One region of the Paenibacillus sp. OK060 genome, then DNA from elsewhere that is predicted to be linked to it. Evidence: riboswitches for the same ligand, from Rfam matches in the RefSeq annotation. Region 1 holds a riboswitch; each other region holds the start of a gene.

Region 1 (4,305 bases):
CCTAACCTTTATATGGTGCATATTTCAAAGTTATCGCTTTTGTGGACGCCAGCGTACGAGCAGCTTCTCCAATAGCGCAATGAGCAGGAAGAGCAGCAGACTCAATGCCACAATAATCATGATTGCCACGAAAAGACGATCCGTCCGATAGGCTGATTTTTGCAGCATCATATAATAGCCGATGCCCTTATCTGCACCGATCCATTCGGCGATAATCGCACCCATGACGCTGTACGTAGCGGCAATTTTAATCCCCGAGAACACCGAGGGCAATGCATGTGGAAGTTCGAGCTTCCAGAAAATTTGGCCGCGTTTTGCACCAGCCATGCGCATATAGTTCATCATCGCCGCATCGGTGCGGGTCAACCCGTCCATGGCAGCTACAGCCACCGGGAAGAAGCAGACCAGGATGATGGTAATCAGTTTGGGCAGCAGCCCAAATCCGAACCAGATCAGCAAGAGCGGAGCAAGCGCAATGGTCGGTATATTTTGACTAAGAATAAGTAATGGATAGAGTGCAGATTTCAAAAATGGAATCAGATGCAGCACCATCGCAATCAGTAATCCCACGAGCGTACCTGCTGCAAATCCTATTAATGTCAGCTGGATTGTTGCCGATGCATGCATGCCAAGTCGCTCGGCCTGGGATGCTGCTTCATGGGCGATGTCCGAAGGCGCAGGCAGCATCCATTTCTCAATATGGAACAGGGAGACGGCTCCCTGCCATATCGCTATAAAGAGAATAACCGCCACAAAGGGCGGCCATACGCTTTTCCAATAGGCATGCATTAGCGATATTTCTCCGTCAGGGTGTCCATGCTGAAGCCACTTGGGCTATGGGCGATTTTGATCTGTGAGATGATGCTAGGGCTGCCAGCTTCCACGAGAACTTCGTGCATTTTGCGGACAACCTCCAGCAGTTCCTCCAGTTCTCCCTCCATCGTAGTATCCAGTGGATTAACCTGATATTTCAAGCCAGACTGCTGAATGACTTCAATCGCACGATCAACATAAGGATAGGAATTTTCGCCATTTGGCGTTTTGGGAATGACTTGAATGCTAAGTAGTGTGCTTGCCATGAGAGATCACTTTTCCTTTCGAAATATATAAAATGAACTAATGACTGTTACACTTGCCACTTCGATGACAGAATAACCTTCCAATCGCTGTTATCCCCAGATTTTTTTGATTCCCTTCTCCAAAGGGAAAATCCGGTGATAAAGGCGAACGCTTCGCTTTTTCACGTTATTTCTGTCCTCTTCGTCATCGTGTAAATACTAAGTTCGTTTTATATGGATAATTTTATTGGGGTAAGAACTCGTTTGTATATGCTTTGGATACATCTACCTGCTCATCGAGCAGTTTTTTGCTAAACATCCAATCCGTGTAGTTCTGCCATACTTCCTGCTTCTGCTCACCCCAGCGTGGTGCGTCATCCTGATATTTTGGACTCAGCCACTTCTGGCTTGCGAGTACAAGATCCTTATCCAGATCCGGTACGGCCTTGATCAGAATGTTGGCAGCGTCTTCGGGATGTTCAATCGCGTATTGATATCCTTCGGAAGTCGCTTTCAAGAACGCTTTAACCAGCTCGGGATCGTTCTGAATCGTCTTTTCATTGGTAACGAGTACAGGTGTGTAGTAGTCCAGTGAATCGGAATAATCTTTCACATATAACATGTCGATCGGTTCCCCGCGCAGTTCGGCTTCAATGCCCGTCCACGCGTAGAAGATCCAGGCAAAGTCGATATCGCGTTTCACAGCGGTGAAGAAGTCTGCATCGCCCATGCTAATATTTTTTACTTTGGATACATCGGCGCCTTCGCCTTCCATAATGGACTGCATCACAGCTTCTTCCACCGGAGAGCCCCAGCCACCATAGGTTTTACCTTCAAAATCTTTGGGGGATTTGATGTTCCGGTCCACCGGAGCGGCAAATCCGGACGTGTTATGCTGAATGACTGCAGCAATGGACACGAGCGGTACGCCCTGTGTGCGGGCCTGGGTCACACTCTCCTGATAACTTACGCCAAAAGGCACTTCGTTCGAAGCCACCATTGTATCCGCGCCTCCGGCACCTGGTTGTACAATCTCGACATTTAAGCCTTCAGCTTTGTAAAAACCTTGATCTACGGCCGCATACAGTCCGGTATGATTCGTATTTGGTGTCCAATCCAGCACCACTTTAATGTCCTTGAGGGCTGCGTTGTCACCTTCATTGCTGTTTTCGGTGTTGCTGCTGCCATTTTCTCCTGAAGGTGCAGCTTCTTTGCCGCCACATGCGGCCACAGCCACGAGTAGTACGCACAAGAGCATTAGGCCCATCATTTTACGCCATCTCATCTTCATTTCTCTCCTTCATGTTGTCCGGCCAGTGGCGCGGGGTACTCCTTGGCTTCATATCCAAGCTTCTTGCATAAATCGACAGATTTATACCAGCTATGATCCGGATGACGTCACTTTTTTTAGCTCTCTGGCTATATAAAAGAACATTAAAAAAGCGCCCCGTTAATCCGGGACGCGTGCAGGCGTTAGAGATGTGGCACTCAGCAAAGAGGCTGGGCCAATTCGATATACTCCGATTCCTACGCTGGCATGATCCAGATCAGGTCTAAGGGTCAGTATCTTGGTGGGATACACTCTCAGCCGGCCTATTCCGACTCCCCTGGGAAACTATGAAGTTACGGGCATTACTAGGTGTAATTATAGGCCAGAGGCCCACGCATGTCCAGTCAGGAACTGGATAGGGGCACGTATGAATGAATCAAAGAGGCCATTATACATGCGTATAACGACCTCTCTAGATGTGTGATTTTCAACAATTATCGTGGCGAATCATATAAGGAAATCTGACTGAGTGCAAAAGCATCGGATTTCGGGTCATAGCCTACCTGTTTCTGAGTGGTTTCCAGATTCAATCGTTTAAACCGATTATTCGAGATCCCATGCAGTATGGTGAAGGGCTCCAGATCTGTAGTTGTAATTGCTTTGAACATCAAATCACACAAGTCAGCCGGACTAATATACGCGCTCATATCCCTTGCCTCCAGCGCGGGTCCATCCGGTTGGAAATCATCATATGCACCTATACGTATTGCTACACTTTGTAAACCTTCGGTATATGCAAAATAGGAAGCGAGCGATTCACCAAAACATTTGCTAACTCCGTACAAATTCCGTGGGCGTGTCGGCATGTCCGGATAGACTTGAGCATCAATGGGATACCCCTCGATCGTCTGTGCACTGCTTGCCAGAATGACTCTCCGCACACCTTGGTCCTTAGCTGCACGGAATACATTAAATGTACCTTTGATATTGATGTCCAACAACGATTCATAGAATCCGGCATGCGGGGAAGGATCTCCCGCCAGATGTACAACCACATCCATGCCTTCGCAAGCGTGCTGACAGGCTTCGGGATCTGTCACATCAAGTGTCATGATCTCATGGCTTGTCCCTTGATACGTATGCAGTCTGTCGATATTCAAATCCGTTAGTCGCAGGTGAAATGCTTCTGACAAGTGTTGGGACAAGTCACGTCCAATTTTTCCGGCTGCGCCGGTAATTAAAATGTTCATTAAATCAGCTCCAATTCTTAGCGCTGGAAGAACTCAATCCATTCCTTCTCGGGTCCATAGATGAAGAAATAACGGTAACCGTTAGGCAGTGTAATCATCTCTCCATCAATAAACTCGGCCTCAGTTGCCTTAATGCGGTTGTACTCAGACTCAAGGTCATCGACATGGATAGCAAAATGATGCACCGTACCTTCGGAAGGCAGCTTGTCGCTGTATCCCTGAATCAACTCAATCTCAGTCTCATCGCTTCCGTTGAAGCCGAGAAAGGCGAGCTGAATGACACCGTTGGTGTGGGTTACCCGATCTTTCAATTCAAGACCAACAATCTCCGTATAGAAACGCAGCGTGGTCTCTAGATCACGAACGGCAATGCCGACGTGGTCAATGCGCTTTTGAAAACTCATAATCCAAATCCTCCTTATATGCATTGAATCTTTTCTACCATTTTAAGGGATATCATAGGGCTGTACTACGAGGTTGTCAAATAGGATTTTAATTTGGAAAAATTATAATTGTTCACAGAATGTTCACTTATGAGGAGGGGTTCGTCATCTCTATAATTACGAAGGTAAACAGAGAGGATGAGAGAATTGCCAACAACGAAGAAAGAACAGATTATTTTTGGAATGATGATGTGCACAGGAATGGTCATCGTCATGATGGCCTTCAATTTATGGCACAATGGGTTATTGAGCAAGATGTCCGCGCTTGAAATATTGCTTCAGTT
Region 2 (4,305 bases), on a different contig from region 1:
GTTCAATAATAATCTCCAGATTATAGGGATTAATAATTCCTCTCCCTGCCCCTATGGGTGAAGCCCCAGGCATAACAGCATGTACGCCGAGTAGTTGCAATCGCTTGGCCAGAATAACATCGTCTGAGATATAAGGCAGTACCGTAAAGCCCTTTTCAAGCAAGATCTCGCAAGCTTTATAGGTTTCAATTGGGTCAGGAAGTAATGTGATTCCATCGCCGATAACTTCTACTTTTATCATATCACAAAGTCCTGAAGCCCGAGCTAGTTCAGCGATTCGCACAGCTTCCTCTGCTGTTGCAGCACCCGCTGTATTGGGAAGCAGGGTATACCTTTTCAAGTCCAGTGTGTCCAGAAAGTGCTGTTTGTTCCGATCTTCCAGATTCAAACGCCGAACCGCGAACGTTAATACATCCGTACCTGAAGCCTCAACCGCCTGACTCTGCACTTCCAAGTCCGAAAATTTGCCTGTACCCAGCAGCAATCTAGATTCAAACGTATAATTTCCAATCCTCAGCATAATTCAACCGCCTCCCACAAAATGTACAATTTCAATTCGGTCTCCGTCTCTTAACGCCGTCGTTTCATGATATTCCCGCGTTAAAATTTGACGATTCAATTCAACCACGACGGTTTTTACTTGCAAATTAAATGAATGGAGCAATTTGTCTACACGATTTAAGCTATCTTCAATTTGCATGGTTTGTCCGTTGACAATGATGTTCACTGCAACATCTCCTTTATGTTCAAACGTTCTGGACAAAGGTCCTGAATCCCCAGTTCTTCCGAAGTTTTGCCACAAATCAAGTCAGCCATGAGGCTGCCTGTAATCGCACTAAGCAATATGCCGTTACGATAATGTCCAAAAGCAGCGAATAAACCCGGTACACTATCACAAGCCCCCACATAGGGCAATCCATCTGGAGTCGAAGGACGGACACCAGCCCACGCTCGGATAAAATGTGCTTCCTTCATGCCAGGTACCCAGTTTGTTGCAGCTGCAAGCAGCTTCTGAATGCCTTGTACCGAAACTTTCATGTCTGTTCTTCCAGGAAGGCTTGTTGCACCGATCCATACTTCTCCATTGGCTTTGGGAACAATATATATATCCTCTGCATACACCGTTTTGTCTGGCCTGTACCCGGCATGGTGGGGAGAAAACTGCACGGCTGCAATCTCCCCCTTTACTGGTAAAACAGGCGATTTCAGACCCACATGTCTCATCAATTCTTCACCATGTAACCCTGTAGCAATAATGACATTTCTCGATGTCATCGTTCCTATTGAAGTCTCGATCCCTTGCACTCCATTCACATCAGTATGCAAACGGACATCCTGTACACCTTCCATCACCCTTGCACCCATGGCTTGAGCAGATCTGACATAAGCCTGCGTTAAGTTGACAGGAAGAACCTCGCTCTCGGAAGGTCTGTAATATGCTCCATACGTATCCCTGTTTAACCATGATGCTTCCTGCTGGACAGCGACACGATCCCACCAAATATGTTCTGTAGATAAGGTAGACGATCGATTATTTTTGTAACTGTTGACTTCACTGTATGAACGAAAAGGAGTAATAAAGCCATGCTGTTGCAGCCCCATTTCCACTCCGCTAAGCGAACTTATCCGTTCCTTCTGCTCATGAAGCAAAGCTCTGCTCTGCCTTGCAAGCTTTGCCATTACAGCATGAGTGAATTCCTCACTATCAGCAGCAAGCATGCCTGCGGCTGCACAGGAAGTTCCCCCAGCGAGCCGCGCCCGCTCAACCAGAAGAACGTCATGGCCTCGAGTAGCGAGTTCACATGCGATGGCACAACCGATAACTCCTCCACCTACAATAATGGTTTCTGCATGAAGCTTGCCTCGAACTTCCGCTCCAACTTTACTTCCCGAAACTATTCCTGGATGATAGCCTGAACGATTCCTGCTTCGACTTCTTGCTTCCTCTCTCAAGATCTCATCTCCTTGGTTCGGCGTACTTGTCTGAATCCGTGATCGCCTGTCGCAATGAAGCGGCAGCTAGTTCCGGCTTATCGGTCGTCCAAATCGTAGAAATCACAGCGGCTCCTCTAGCACCAGCAGTTCGAATGGCAGCAATATTTTCAGGTCTTATCCCGCCAATCGCGATCACGGGAATCGAAACATTAGAGCATACCTCAGCCAACGCACTTAGCCCTCTGGGTTCGCAATTCGGTTTACTATTTGAAGCATAGACATGCCCATAAAAGAGATAATCCGCTCCCTGTTTTTCTGCAACTTTTGCTTCTTCCAGAGAATGAACCGATATGCCTACGCGCAGCCGATCGACTGTCCTCAACTCATCCTTATCATAGCTGTGAATAACTGCTTGACCCCAATGCACACCACCAATTGAAGCATGTTGATCCAGCTGATCTGAGCCATTCATAATGATTCGGTCAGATGGAACACCTTGTGTTTTTAGACCTTGCGCCCAATACATCTGTTCTTCAAGGGTCAGCTTTTTTTCCCGAATGTGGATATAATCGACCCACCGCCATATACCCTTAGCAATATTCAGAAAAGAGCCCAAGTCTCCTGTACCTGGTGAAACCACATGCAGTTCGAATGATCTTGTTATTACATGTTCGTGGAAGATTACCGTCCTATTCGCCCTCCTCTTGCATGATTTAAGCTGATATACAACAACAAAAAAGCCACTCCCGTAGGGGAGTGGCCACGAATTTAAAATTCATGGATCAACTGAATGACTGTCGCATGCAATTACACTATACATAACGCATAACAACTATAGAAACCATCCATAGTCGCAACGCTGTATACATAGAACTGCATGATTCATCTTGCAGGCCATATCGCAAAGTCAACGATAAAGCTCTTTGTCATTAGCTGAAACGCGCCACTTCCCTACGCTGGTATGATCCAGATCAGGTACAAAGGGTCCGGAATCGCATTCTTCCATCTCAGCCGCATCGTGCGGCCCCCCTAGTGTTCATATGAAGCTGTAGCCTATGTTACCATAGACACCTTTTTTTGTCACCGTACATTTCCATGAATTACGTTGTTCACCATTGCTGAAATCATGTAGTTAACGAAGTTGCTGTTTCTGGTGCGAAGAATTTCGTAGAAACTATTGTTTGTCGGACCAAGCTTCAACATCCCACGTTTTGGTTACCCAACCTTCATAAAATTCAGGTTCATGGGATACGAGCAGCACGGTACCCTTGAATTCCTGCAGGGCACGTTTCAGCTCTGCTTTTGCGGTTACATCCAAATGGTTTGTGGGCTCATCGAACAAAATCCAGTTACTTTCACGCATCAGAAGCTTACATAAACGAACCTTGGCTTGTTCACCACCACTAAGTGCGTTAAGCGGGCGGGTGATATGCTCATTTTTTAATCCACAACGTGCGAGATGGCCCCGGACTTCATTCTGTGTCAGATGAGAAAACTCATTCCACACATCTTCGATCGGGGTAATATTACCTGCACGTACTTCCTGTTCGAAATAAGCTGTTTCCAGATAGTCCCCCAAGAAAGTCTTACCGCTAATTGGTGGGATTTTCCCCAAGATCGTCTTGAGCAGTGTGGATTTACCTACACCGTTACATCCAACAATGGCAATTTTCTCGCCACGCTCAATCGTCATCGTCATTTTAGGCAATAATGCATATGAATATCCGATTTCAAAATCAATACCCTCAAAGACGGTTTTACTACTCGCCCGGGCATCCTTGAATTTGAATGTGGGTTTGGCCGCTTCGTCTGGACGATCAATCCGTTCAATCTTGCCGAGCTGCTTCTCACGGCTCTTGGCACGACCGGAAGTGGAAGCGCGGGCTTTGTTCCGCTGAATGAAATCTTCCTGCTTCTTGATAAACTCCTGCTGTTTCTCATAAGCATCAATATGTTGCGCCTTATTCATGTCGGCCATTTCAAGGAATTTGTTATAGTTCGCTGCATAACGCGTCAACTTGGCAAATTCCAGATGATAAATAACGTTAACGACCTCATTCATAAACTCTGTATCATGCGAAATCAGAATAAACGCATACGGGTAATCCTTCAGGTAACGCGTCAGCCATTCAATGTGTTCCACATCGAGATAGTTCGTCGGCTCATCCAACAAAAGAGCTGTGGGTTTCTCCAGTAAAAGCTTGGCAAGCAATACCTTCGTACGCTGACCACCACTAAGCGCGGCCACATCACGATCTAGACCGATGGCGGACAATCCAAGTCCATTCGCCATCTCTTCCACTTTCACATCGATCAGATAAAAATCACCTTGCTCCAATTGCTCTTGAATGTCACCCATTTCTTCCAGCA
Region 3 (4,305 bases), on a different contig from region 1:
TGGACGAAGCGGCTGTGGCAAAAGTACTTTGCTGCGTCTGATCGCCGGGCTGGAACCCCCCTCTTCCGGGAGCATTATGCTGGGCAACAGAAAGCTTGGCAGTACAGCACCCGAGACACGGTTTCTGTTTCAGGAAGCAAGGCTGCTGCCTTGGAAATCCGTGCTCGACAATGTACGACTAGGTATCCCCGACAAGAACAAGGAAGATGCACGCCAGTCGCTTCGCAATGTAGGACTTGGAGAGCGTGAAGGTGATTGGCCGGGGGTATTATCTGGCGGACAAAAACAACGTGTCGCCTTGGCACGGGCACTCGCAAGTCATCCGCGTTTACTGCTGCTGGATGAACCGCTGGGTGCATTGGATGCATTGACACGAATTGAGATGCAGCAATTAATCGAACGCTTGTGGGTAGAAGAAGATCTGACTGTCATTCTGGTCACGCATGATGTCAGTGAGGCGGTTGCGCTGGCAGACAGAGTGCTGTTAATTGAGGATGGTCATATAACGATGGATACCCGAATTACGCTGGAGCGGCCACGCGTTCGGGACAGCGGGTTTGCTCATTTTGAAAACCTGATTCTGAATCGCTTGTTGACTCCGCCACAAGAGACACCACAGCAGATTGCCCAGAAACAGATATCATTCTCGATCTAATTCCACTGGAAAGAAGGCATGATTATGCAATCCCTCTCACCCGTTCCCTCTCCACCTGTTAAAGACCTTTTAACTCAAATTCCGGCTTATACGCCTGCCAAATCCATGGAACAGATCCGGCGGGAGTTGGGACTGGAAAGTGTAGATCGACTTGCAGCGAACGAGAATCCGTTCGGTTCTTCTCCCCTGGCAGCGGAAGCGGTCAGATCGCTGGGTTCCGATCTTTTGGCTCAATACCCCGACGGTTCCAGCCAACTGCTGCGTGACAAACTTGCGGACCGTCTGGGTGTGCGTACCTCCCAACTGGTATTTGGCAGTGGTTCATTCGAGCTCCTTACCCTTACCGCCCAAGCCTATCTTAATCCCGGCGAGGAATCACTCATTCCAGTGCCCTCCTTTAACTGGTATAAGGGCGCTACGCTGCTGGCAGGCGGGGTCATTCATGAAGTGCCTTTGGTCAACCATTCACTGGACCTGGAGCAATTCCGGCAACGGATCAATGCTTCTACCCGAATTATCTGGCTGTGCAATCCGAATAATCCAACCGGAACCATTTTCACGGCAGATGCCCTACTTGGTTTACTCGAACATGTTCCCTCCCATGTCGTGGTTGTCCTGGACGAAGCGTATTATGAATTCGCGGAAAGTGAAGATTATCCTGATACGGTTAAGCTGCTGGAGCAGTATAATAATCTGATTATTTTGCGGACCTTCTCCAAAATATATGGACTTGCCGGCCTGCGAATTGGATATGGCATCGGGAATGAAAGCATTATTGAAGGCATTAACCGGGTCAAGCTGCCCATCAGTCTGACAGCCACATCCCAAGCCGCTGCTTTGGCCAGCCTGGATGATCATGAATTTGTTTCTCACTGCCTGCACTACAATCGTCAAGGAAGGGAAACGTTAATGCAGTCCTTTGATCAGTGGAACTTACCCTACATCCCTTCCGAAACAAATTTCATCATGGTTGATCTGTTGCAGGATAGTGGCCCGATTACCCAAGAATTGTTGAACAGAGGCATCTCTGTCCGCGGCGGTGCCCAATTCAGTATGCCTACCTGGCTTCGGATTACGATTGGTACACCGGAGCAGATTGCCCGTCTGATCGGGGAGCTTGATTCACTGTTACATTCAAACGATTAGAATCCTAGTTACTTTCCTAACTCACATTACGCACACTTCTTTTAAGCCGCCCTCTTTACATTCCACTTGCATGTGATATATGCTGAACACACAACTGCATATCTTGAACATTGCACTAGGGGAGCCTTGCGGCTGAGACGAATCGAACGATTCGGACCCTTTGAACCTGATCTGGATCATACCAGCGGAGGGAAGTGGAGCGGCCTCTCAGTAAGCGGATTTTTTCATGTTGATGATGGAATTTAATGTGAATTGAACTTACAGACCCACTCATTTCTCCGGAAATGGGTGGGTCTTTTTCGCGTTCTGCGGGCAGATCAGAAGGTGTAATTAAAGATCCCGCGGTTTGAAGTTGAATTATGAATAACAAGGGGGGACGGAACGAGATGGATAACGATATAACCATTCACAACATGAGCTACGCTTTCCCGGGAAAAAGGGATTCCCCCGTGCTCTCCAATGTGTCGATGCGTGTAGCCAAAGGCGAATTCGTCTCGCTCATCGGTTCCAGCGGCTCCGGTAAAAGTACCCTTTTCAAGCTGCTGGCAGGCTTGCTTGAGCCAACACACGGAACCATTGAAATTCCTTGGGTTCAAGAAGGAAAGCGACTGGGGCAGGTGGCCTACATGCCGCAAAAGGACCTCCTATTATCCTGGAGAACCGTCATGGGGAATTGCATGCTTCCCTCTGAACTGGCTGCAGGTCGGCAGGATAAGATAAGGATTCGAGCAGATATCCTGGCTGGCCTCGACAGATTTGGCTTATCCGGCCACGCGCATGCTTACCCGGACGAGCTTTCAGGTGGCATGCGCCAGCGTGTCGCGCTGCTTCGTACTTTGCTGACAGGTGGCCAACTGATGCTGCTGGATGAACCATTCGGCGCACTCGATGCCCTGACCAAACGTGAGATGCATCGCTGGCTGCTGGAGCTCTGGGAAGGCCTGGGCAAAACCGTGTTGTTCATCACACATGACATTGAAGAAGCCCTGCTGCTCAGTGATCGAATTATCCTGTTAACTCCGGTGGGCCAAGGCCAACAGCTGCAGGATCTGACGGTACCTTTGCCACGTCCAAGACATTCGGACATGATCTACGAACCGGCTCTCGTTCAGATGAGACGACTACTGGAGGAACAATTGCATGCGAGACGGTAACTTGAGAGATAGCATGAAGCATAGCGTAAGAGGTTGGCTTGCCCGTTATGGTCTGTTTCTTTTGCTCATGATCTTGCTGCTTGCTCTCTGGGAGTGGATTGTGTGTATGGGATGGGTGCCTTCCTTCATCATTCCAGCCCCGACGGCGATTGTCCGTTCGCTGTATGAACATCACCACCTTCTGCTGGCTACACATCTGCCTGCTACCTTGATGGAGGTTGTCGTTGGTTTTGGCTTGTCCATTGGTGCCGGAATTGCACTTGCAACGGGTATGTATATGAATCGGTCGATTGAAAAAGCGTTATATCCCTTCATCGTGATCAGTCAGACGATCCCGCTGATTGCCCTGTCCCCCGTCTTTATCCTGTGGTTTGGCTACACGCTGTGGAGTAAAGTGGCGGTGGTGTTCCTGATCGCATTTTTCCCAATTGTGGTGAGCACCTACGATGGCCTGCGCAAGGGTGATCCGGAGCAGCGTGAACTGCTGCTGACGATGGGGGCCACCAAGTGGGATATTTTTCGCAAACTCCAGATTCCACTTGCCCTTCCCTCCTTCTTTTCGGGACTGAAAATGTCCGTGGTGTATTGTGTGGTCGGTGCAACGATCGGTGAATGGCTTGGTGGAAGCAAGGGGCTTGGCTACTTCAGCCGCAGAATGTCGAGCAATATGAACACGGATGCGATGTTCGCCGCCATTATGCTATTATCCCTGCTTGGTATCGCGCTGTTTGTACTCATTGCATGGATGGAGAGAAGATTTGGTACACCACGTCATGCAGGTAGAAGAAAAGCTGGATAACTTTCGGATTTCAAAACAAAAAAACAAAAGAAACGAGGAACTTTACGTTATGAATAAAAAGCATATCTATTCCCTGCTCCCCATTCTGCTCATGTCTCTTTTGCTAATCGTCAGCGGATGCGGTAAAACGGGCATCAATACGCCCTCCACAGGCTCAACTTCCAATGCAAACGATACAGACTCATCTGCGATAGAAACGCCATCGACATCCAAAGACAAGCTGTCCATCATGCTCGATTGGTACCCAAATGCAGTGCATTCCTTCATCTATGTTGCTCAGGAGAATGGTTACTTCGCGGATCAAGGTCTGGATGTCGATATCCAGATGCCTGCCGATACGAATGATGCACTCAAACTTGTTGCCGCCGGGAAAATCGATCTTGCACTAAGCTACCAGCCGCAAATTTTGCTCGCGCGTGGGGAGAACATTCCTGTACGTTCGATTGCAGCCGTCGTTCGCCATCCGCTCGTGCATCTGTTGACTGAAGCAGACGGTAAAGTGAAATCGCCAAAAGATCTTGAAGGGAGGACGGTCGGCTATTCCTCAATCC
Region 4 (4,305 bases), on a different contig from region 1:
CCCCGAATGTGTATCTGAATCAGGATCATGAATTCCAGTGGCCGAGTCTGGATGCACCCGAAGATGATGGTAAAGGTTTCTGTCATGCACTTCGTAGTCAGGCAGCCGTGCTTGTCGATGGAACTGTGGTACCTTGCTGTCTCGATGGTGAAGGTGTCATTAACTTGGGCAACGTTCATGAAAAATCGTTCTCGGAGATTGTGGATGGTGAACGAGCCAACAATCTGTTCTATGGTTTCTCCAAACGGGAAGCCGTGGAGGAATTATGTCGGAAGTGCGGATATCGTCAGCGGTTCGGCGCTTAAAGCGTAATTTAATAAATAAAATGAGATTCAAAATAATAGAGATCACGTTGTCTGGAAACAGATGAGGTGGTCTTTCGTTTTTTCTAGAACGATAAAGGAGCATATCGCCATAGATTACAAGTTGTAAAAGAAGCATACCCGAAGTTGAGATCGGCACATTACACAATGGAGTACGATGCAAAAAATGCCGAGAACACAGGCATAATGCTATCATTTCTATATCTAAGCTAATGATTATTATCGTAACATCCCTTTTTTGGTAGGATCAGGGTAGGTTCCGAGCCGGAGGTGCACCTCTGATCGGTTCCTTGAGGACAAGCTTATGCTTGTACGCCAATTCATCAGAATAAGGGAGGATTTAAGTTATGAAAAAAATGTTGACGTTGCTGCTGTCTGCGGGTCTGGTCGCTTCATTATTCGGTGCAATTCCAGCTTTTGCTGCACCTGCTGTTGTAAACTCAACGATTATTGTAGCCAAGGGAGAAACTTTTGATGGCAAAGGCCAAACGTATGTAGCCAACCCTTCCACCCTGGGAGATGGATCTCAAGCGGAAGATCAGAAGCCGGTATTTCGGTTGGAGGCAGGCGCCACGCTCAAAAATGTGATTATCGGTTCACCTGCAGCTGACGGTGTTCATTGTTACGGTAACTGCACAATTTCAAATGTGATTTGGGAGGATGTCGGTGAGGACGCTCTGACTCTGAAATTAGCCGGAACGGTTAACATCACTGGTGGTGCAGCTTACAAGGCCTATGATAAAGTATTTCAAATGAATGCAGCCGGAACGATTAACATTAAAAATTTCCGTGCAGACGATATTGGCAAGCTGGTACGTCAGAATGGCGGAACAACCTTCGCCGTGAACATGACGCTCGACAACTCAGACATTTCCAATGTCAAAGATTCTATTATGCGTACGGACAGCAGTACATCGCAAGGGAAAATTACAAATACCCGTTACTCCAAAGTACCGACCTTGTTTAAAGGCTTTGCATCGGGCAAAACAAGTCAATCCGGGAATACTCAATATTAAAACAGAGCTTACCGGTTCTCAATAATTTTCCTCTAAAGGATATGAAGCATAACAATTAAAGGGGATGTCCTCATGAATATGACGGGGACATCCCTTGTTCGCGTTATCTTGGTCTAATGAACCTGGCACACATTATTCGCTCTCATTTGCACCTTTCTGAGATGTAACGAATTACAGAGACGTTATTTCTTGAAGCAGAGGTATATGACGCATAAATGAGACATATAGTTAATCACTCTTTCTTCTAGTTTAAACTGATTTTTTCTTATCGGGATTGTCACAAATACCCATGTGTTGTACAGTAGAAGCAATGAAATAAGTGAACCGGGTGCTCAATGAAGTTGGGCTGAGAGAGCGGCCTTGTGCTGCTGACCGTATATCTGATCTGGGTAATGCCAGCGTAGAGAACATGAATTTGCGATGAGCAATGGTAAGTGATAAGGGATAGAACATAAATGTCAGCGTTTCTTGGTTGCAACGGGATTTCTCTGATGTGACGGGGATGGTGTCGTTTGTTTTCTTCTTTCTCTATATCTGCCTAATGCGTTGCATCGTGAGAATTGTAAACTGTGCGTATGGCCTGCCTGTGAACCGGGGAGGCTTTTTTTGTTTGTTTTATTGTTTTTTTTATAAATCTAGGGAAACAGAGGAAGGAAGTAGAGAACATGTCAACAGCAGTAGGCAGCAACAGATTGAAGTTAACCGATATTTTGGTAACAATTGTGATTGCGGTAGTCTTTGGGGTGATCTACAAAATATGGGGACCTACATATGATCTGATGAAGCCATTCGGCGTTCATGCGGAGCAGATGATTTACGGCATGTGGTTCATGGCGGGCACCTTTGCCTTTGTAATTATTCGCAAGCCGGGTGTAGCCATTCTGGCCGAAGTTGCGGCATCAACGGTGAGTGCTTTTCTAGGTAGTGAGTGGGGCATGTCGACACTGGTGTATGGGCTGCTGCAAGGGCTGGGTGCAGAGATCTTCTTCGCCGCATTTCTGTATCGGAAAAGCAATCTGTTCGTTACCTGCCTTGCGGCTATTGGTGCAGCAGCGGCTTCGCTTGTACTCGATTATCAGTATGGGTACATTGATTCCCTCACGGCTTGGAACTACACGCTGTTTATCGGATTCCGCTTCATTGGAAGTATTCTGATTGCGGGTGTATTCACCTATTATCTCGCCAAAGCGCTGGAGCTTACAGGTGTAACACGATCCCTTAGACCGGTGTCGAAGCAGGATTATGAGGCGCTGGACTAGATGAATGAAGTGGAGAATGTGCAAGCGGTAGGTGTTACGAATCTAAGATGTAAGTTCCCGGGAGAGAAGGCCTTGGTGTTCCAAGGCTTGTCTCTCTCTGTGCGTCAAGGGGAGAAAGTGTTGTTGCTTGGACCAAGCGGCTCTGGCAAATCAACCTTGTTGCAAATTCTGAGTGGTCTGATTCCGCGATCTGTGGAGATTCCGATGAAATGTGATGACATTCAGGTGCCTGAGCAGCCCGGTATTGTTTTTCAAGATCCGGATACCCAGTTCTGTATGTCATATACGGATGAAGAGATTGCATTTGTACTGGAAAACCGGAATATTCCACGCGAGCAGATGCCTGCTCTTATCCATCGATATCTGGAACAGGTGGGGTTATGCTTTGAACATAACCGAACACTCATTCAATCCATGTCACAGGGGATGAAGCAGCGTCTTGCGATGGCTTCGATTCTGGCTATGGAGCCAGACGTACTCTTTTTGGATGAACCAACGGCACTGTTGGATGATGAAGGAACCTCTCAGGTGTGGGATACGGTGAAACAGATTGCACAGGACAAAACACTCATTATCGTGGAACATAAAATTAATGAAATTGTCGAGTGGGTAGACCGAATCATCGTATTGTCGCCTGAAGGAAAGATTGTGTCAGATGGCCCGGCGAATCAGGTATTTACAGATGAGCGGAATATGCTCAGGGAATACGGAATCTGGTATCCAGGAGTTTGGGAAGAGCGAGGGCAGACGAAAGCACAGACGTTGGTCACAGGAGAGTTTATTCGTTATGGGGCAACAGAAACTGAAAGTATGGATAACAAGGAGGAGCGAGCTTCTGCGCAGCCCCAACCAGCCCTGGAAATGCAGCAATTCACCGGATGGCGCGGAAAAACACCTTTCATTCAGGTGGAACAGGCCAAGGTATGGCACGGAGATTGGGTGGGGATTGTCGGGGCTAACGGGGCAGGTAAAAGTTCGTTATTGCTATCCATAATGAATATTCTAAAAACGACAGGTCATTATGTTGTGGAAGGACAATCGGCCGGAAAAACCGAGCAGCTTGCAGATCACATTGCCTTTGTATTCCAGAATCCTGAATTTCAATTCGTGACCAATACAGTCCGGGATGAAGTGGGATTCTCCTTGCTGAGCGGCAAGTTAACTGCCGAAGAAAGAGTTATCAAAACCGATAATATGCTGGAGCAATTCGGACTGAGTGAGCTGTCCGGCAGGCATCCATACCAATTGTCGATGGGACAGAAACGACGACTGAGTGTAGCATCAGCTCTGGTACGGGAACAGCGTATTTTGTTACTGGATGAACCTACCTTTGGACAGGATGCGCGGAATACTTTTGCCATGTTATCACAGCTGGAATGGCTGCGGCGTGAAGGGACCGCCATTGTGATGGTTACACATGACCGTGAAATCGTGAAGCGTTATTGCACCCGGATCTGGACGGTGCATGAGGGGAGGTTAACGGATGCAGCTCTCGTTTCCTCATCGTGAGACTTGGCTTCACGCGGTGAATCCGGGGTTGAAAATGATTTTCCTGACATTGCTGTTTGTCTTCGTCATCCTTATTCACAACCTGAATGTAATGGCTAATGTGGCAGTTGTCATGCTGTTACTGCTGGGCTGGACAGGTCACGCATGGCCCAGATTATTGCTGTATGCATCTCCGTTCATTCTGGTATTTATATCAAC

Evidence for each region. A riboswitch is a leader RNA that binds a small molecule or an ion and turns the genes downstream of it on or off. The one in region 1 is predicted to bind thiamine pyrophosphate.
Region 2: it holds a riboswitch for thiamine pyrophosphate, as region 1 does, so the genes downstream of both, BLS14_RS09155 (thiamine phosphate synthase) here and BLS14_RS22805 (ABC transporter substrate-binding protein) in region 1, are expected to answer to the same signal.
Region 3: it holds a riboswitch for thiamine pyrophosphate, as region 1 does, so the genes downstream of both, BLS14_RS15265 (ABC transporter ATP-binding protein) here and BLS14_RS22805 (ABC transporter substrate-binding protein) in region 1, are expected to answer to the same signal.
Region 4: it holds a riboswitch for thiamine pyrophosphate, as region 1 does, so the genes downstream of both, BLS14_RS15305 (ECF transporter S component) here and BLS14_RS22805 (ABC transporter substrate-binding protein) in region 1, are expected to answer to the same signal.

Annotation. Positions count from the first base shown of each region.
Region 1 covers NZ_FNFR01000006.1:281,830-286,134, reverse strand. The annotation lists gene BLS14_RS22815 (ABC transporter permease) at 31-789, opposite strand; gene BLS14_RS22810 (thiamine-binding protein) at 789-1,079, opposite strand; gene BLS14_RS22805 (ABC transporter substrate-binding protein) at 1,303-2,343, opposite strand; TPP riboswitch at 2,565-2,677, opposite strand; gene BLS14_RS22800 (NAD-dependent epimerase/dehydratase family protein) at 2,823-3,578, opposite strand; gene BLS14_RS22795 (VOC family protein) at 3,596-3,982, opposite strand; gene BLS14_RS22790 (DUF2798 domain-containing protein) at 4,169-4,305, shown strand, end outside.
Region 2 covers NZ_FNFR01000002.1:649,634-653,938, forward strand. The annotation lists gene BLS14_RS09140 (thiazole synthase) at 1-520, opposite strand, end outside; gene thiS (sulfur carrier protein ThiS) at 524-727, opposite strand; gene thiO (glycine oxidase ThiO) at 724-1,953, opposite strand; gene BLS14_RS09155 (thiamine phosphate synthase) at 1,958-2,575, opposite strand; TPP riboswitch at 2,867-2,976, opposite strand; gene BLS14_RS09160 (ABC-F family ATP-binding cassette domain-containing protein) at 3,110-4,305, opposite strand, start outside.
Region 3 covers NZ_FNFR01000004.1:6,947-11,251, reverse strand. The annotation lists gene BLS14_RS15275 (ATP-binding cassette domain-containing protein) at 1-655, shown strand, start outside; gene hisC (histidinol-phosphate transaminase) at 674-1,801, shown strand; TPP riboswitch at 1,909-2,011, shown strand; gene BLS14_RS15265 (ABC transporter ATP-binding protein) at 2,161-2,955, shown strand; gene BLS14_RS15260 (ABC transporter permease) at 2,942-3,754, shown strand; gene BLS14_RS15255 (ABC transporter substrate-binding protein) at 3,804-4,305, shown strand, end outside.
Region 4 covers NZ_FNFR01000004.1:15,271-19,575, forward strand. The annotation lists gene BLS14_RS15295 (radical SAM/SPASM domain-containing protein) at 1-305, shown strand, start outside; gene BLS14_RS15300 (pectate lyase) at 671-1,339, shown strand; TPP riboswitch at 1,653-1,763, shown strand; gene BLS14_RS15305 (ECF transporter S component) at 2,005-2,598, shown strand; partial or broken gene BLS14_RS33565 (ATP-binding cassette domain-containing protein) at 2,689-3,039, shown strand; gene BLS14_RS15310 (ATP-binding cassette domain-containing protein) at 3,061-4,107, shown strand; gene BLS14_RS15315 (energy-coupling factor transporter transmembrane component T family protein) at 4,082-4,305, shown strand, end outside.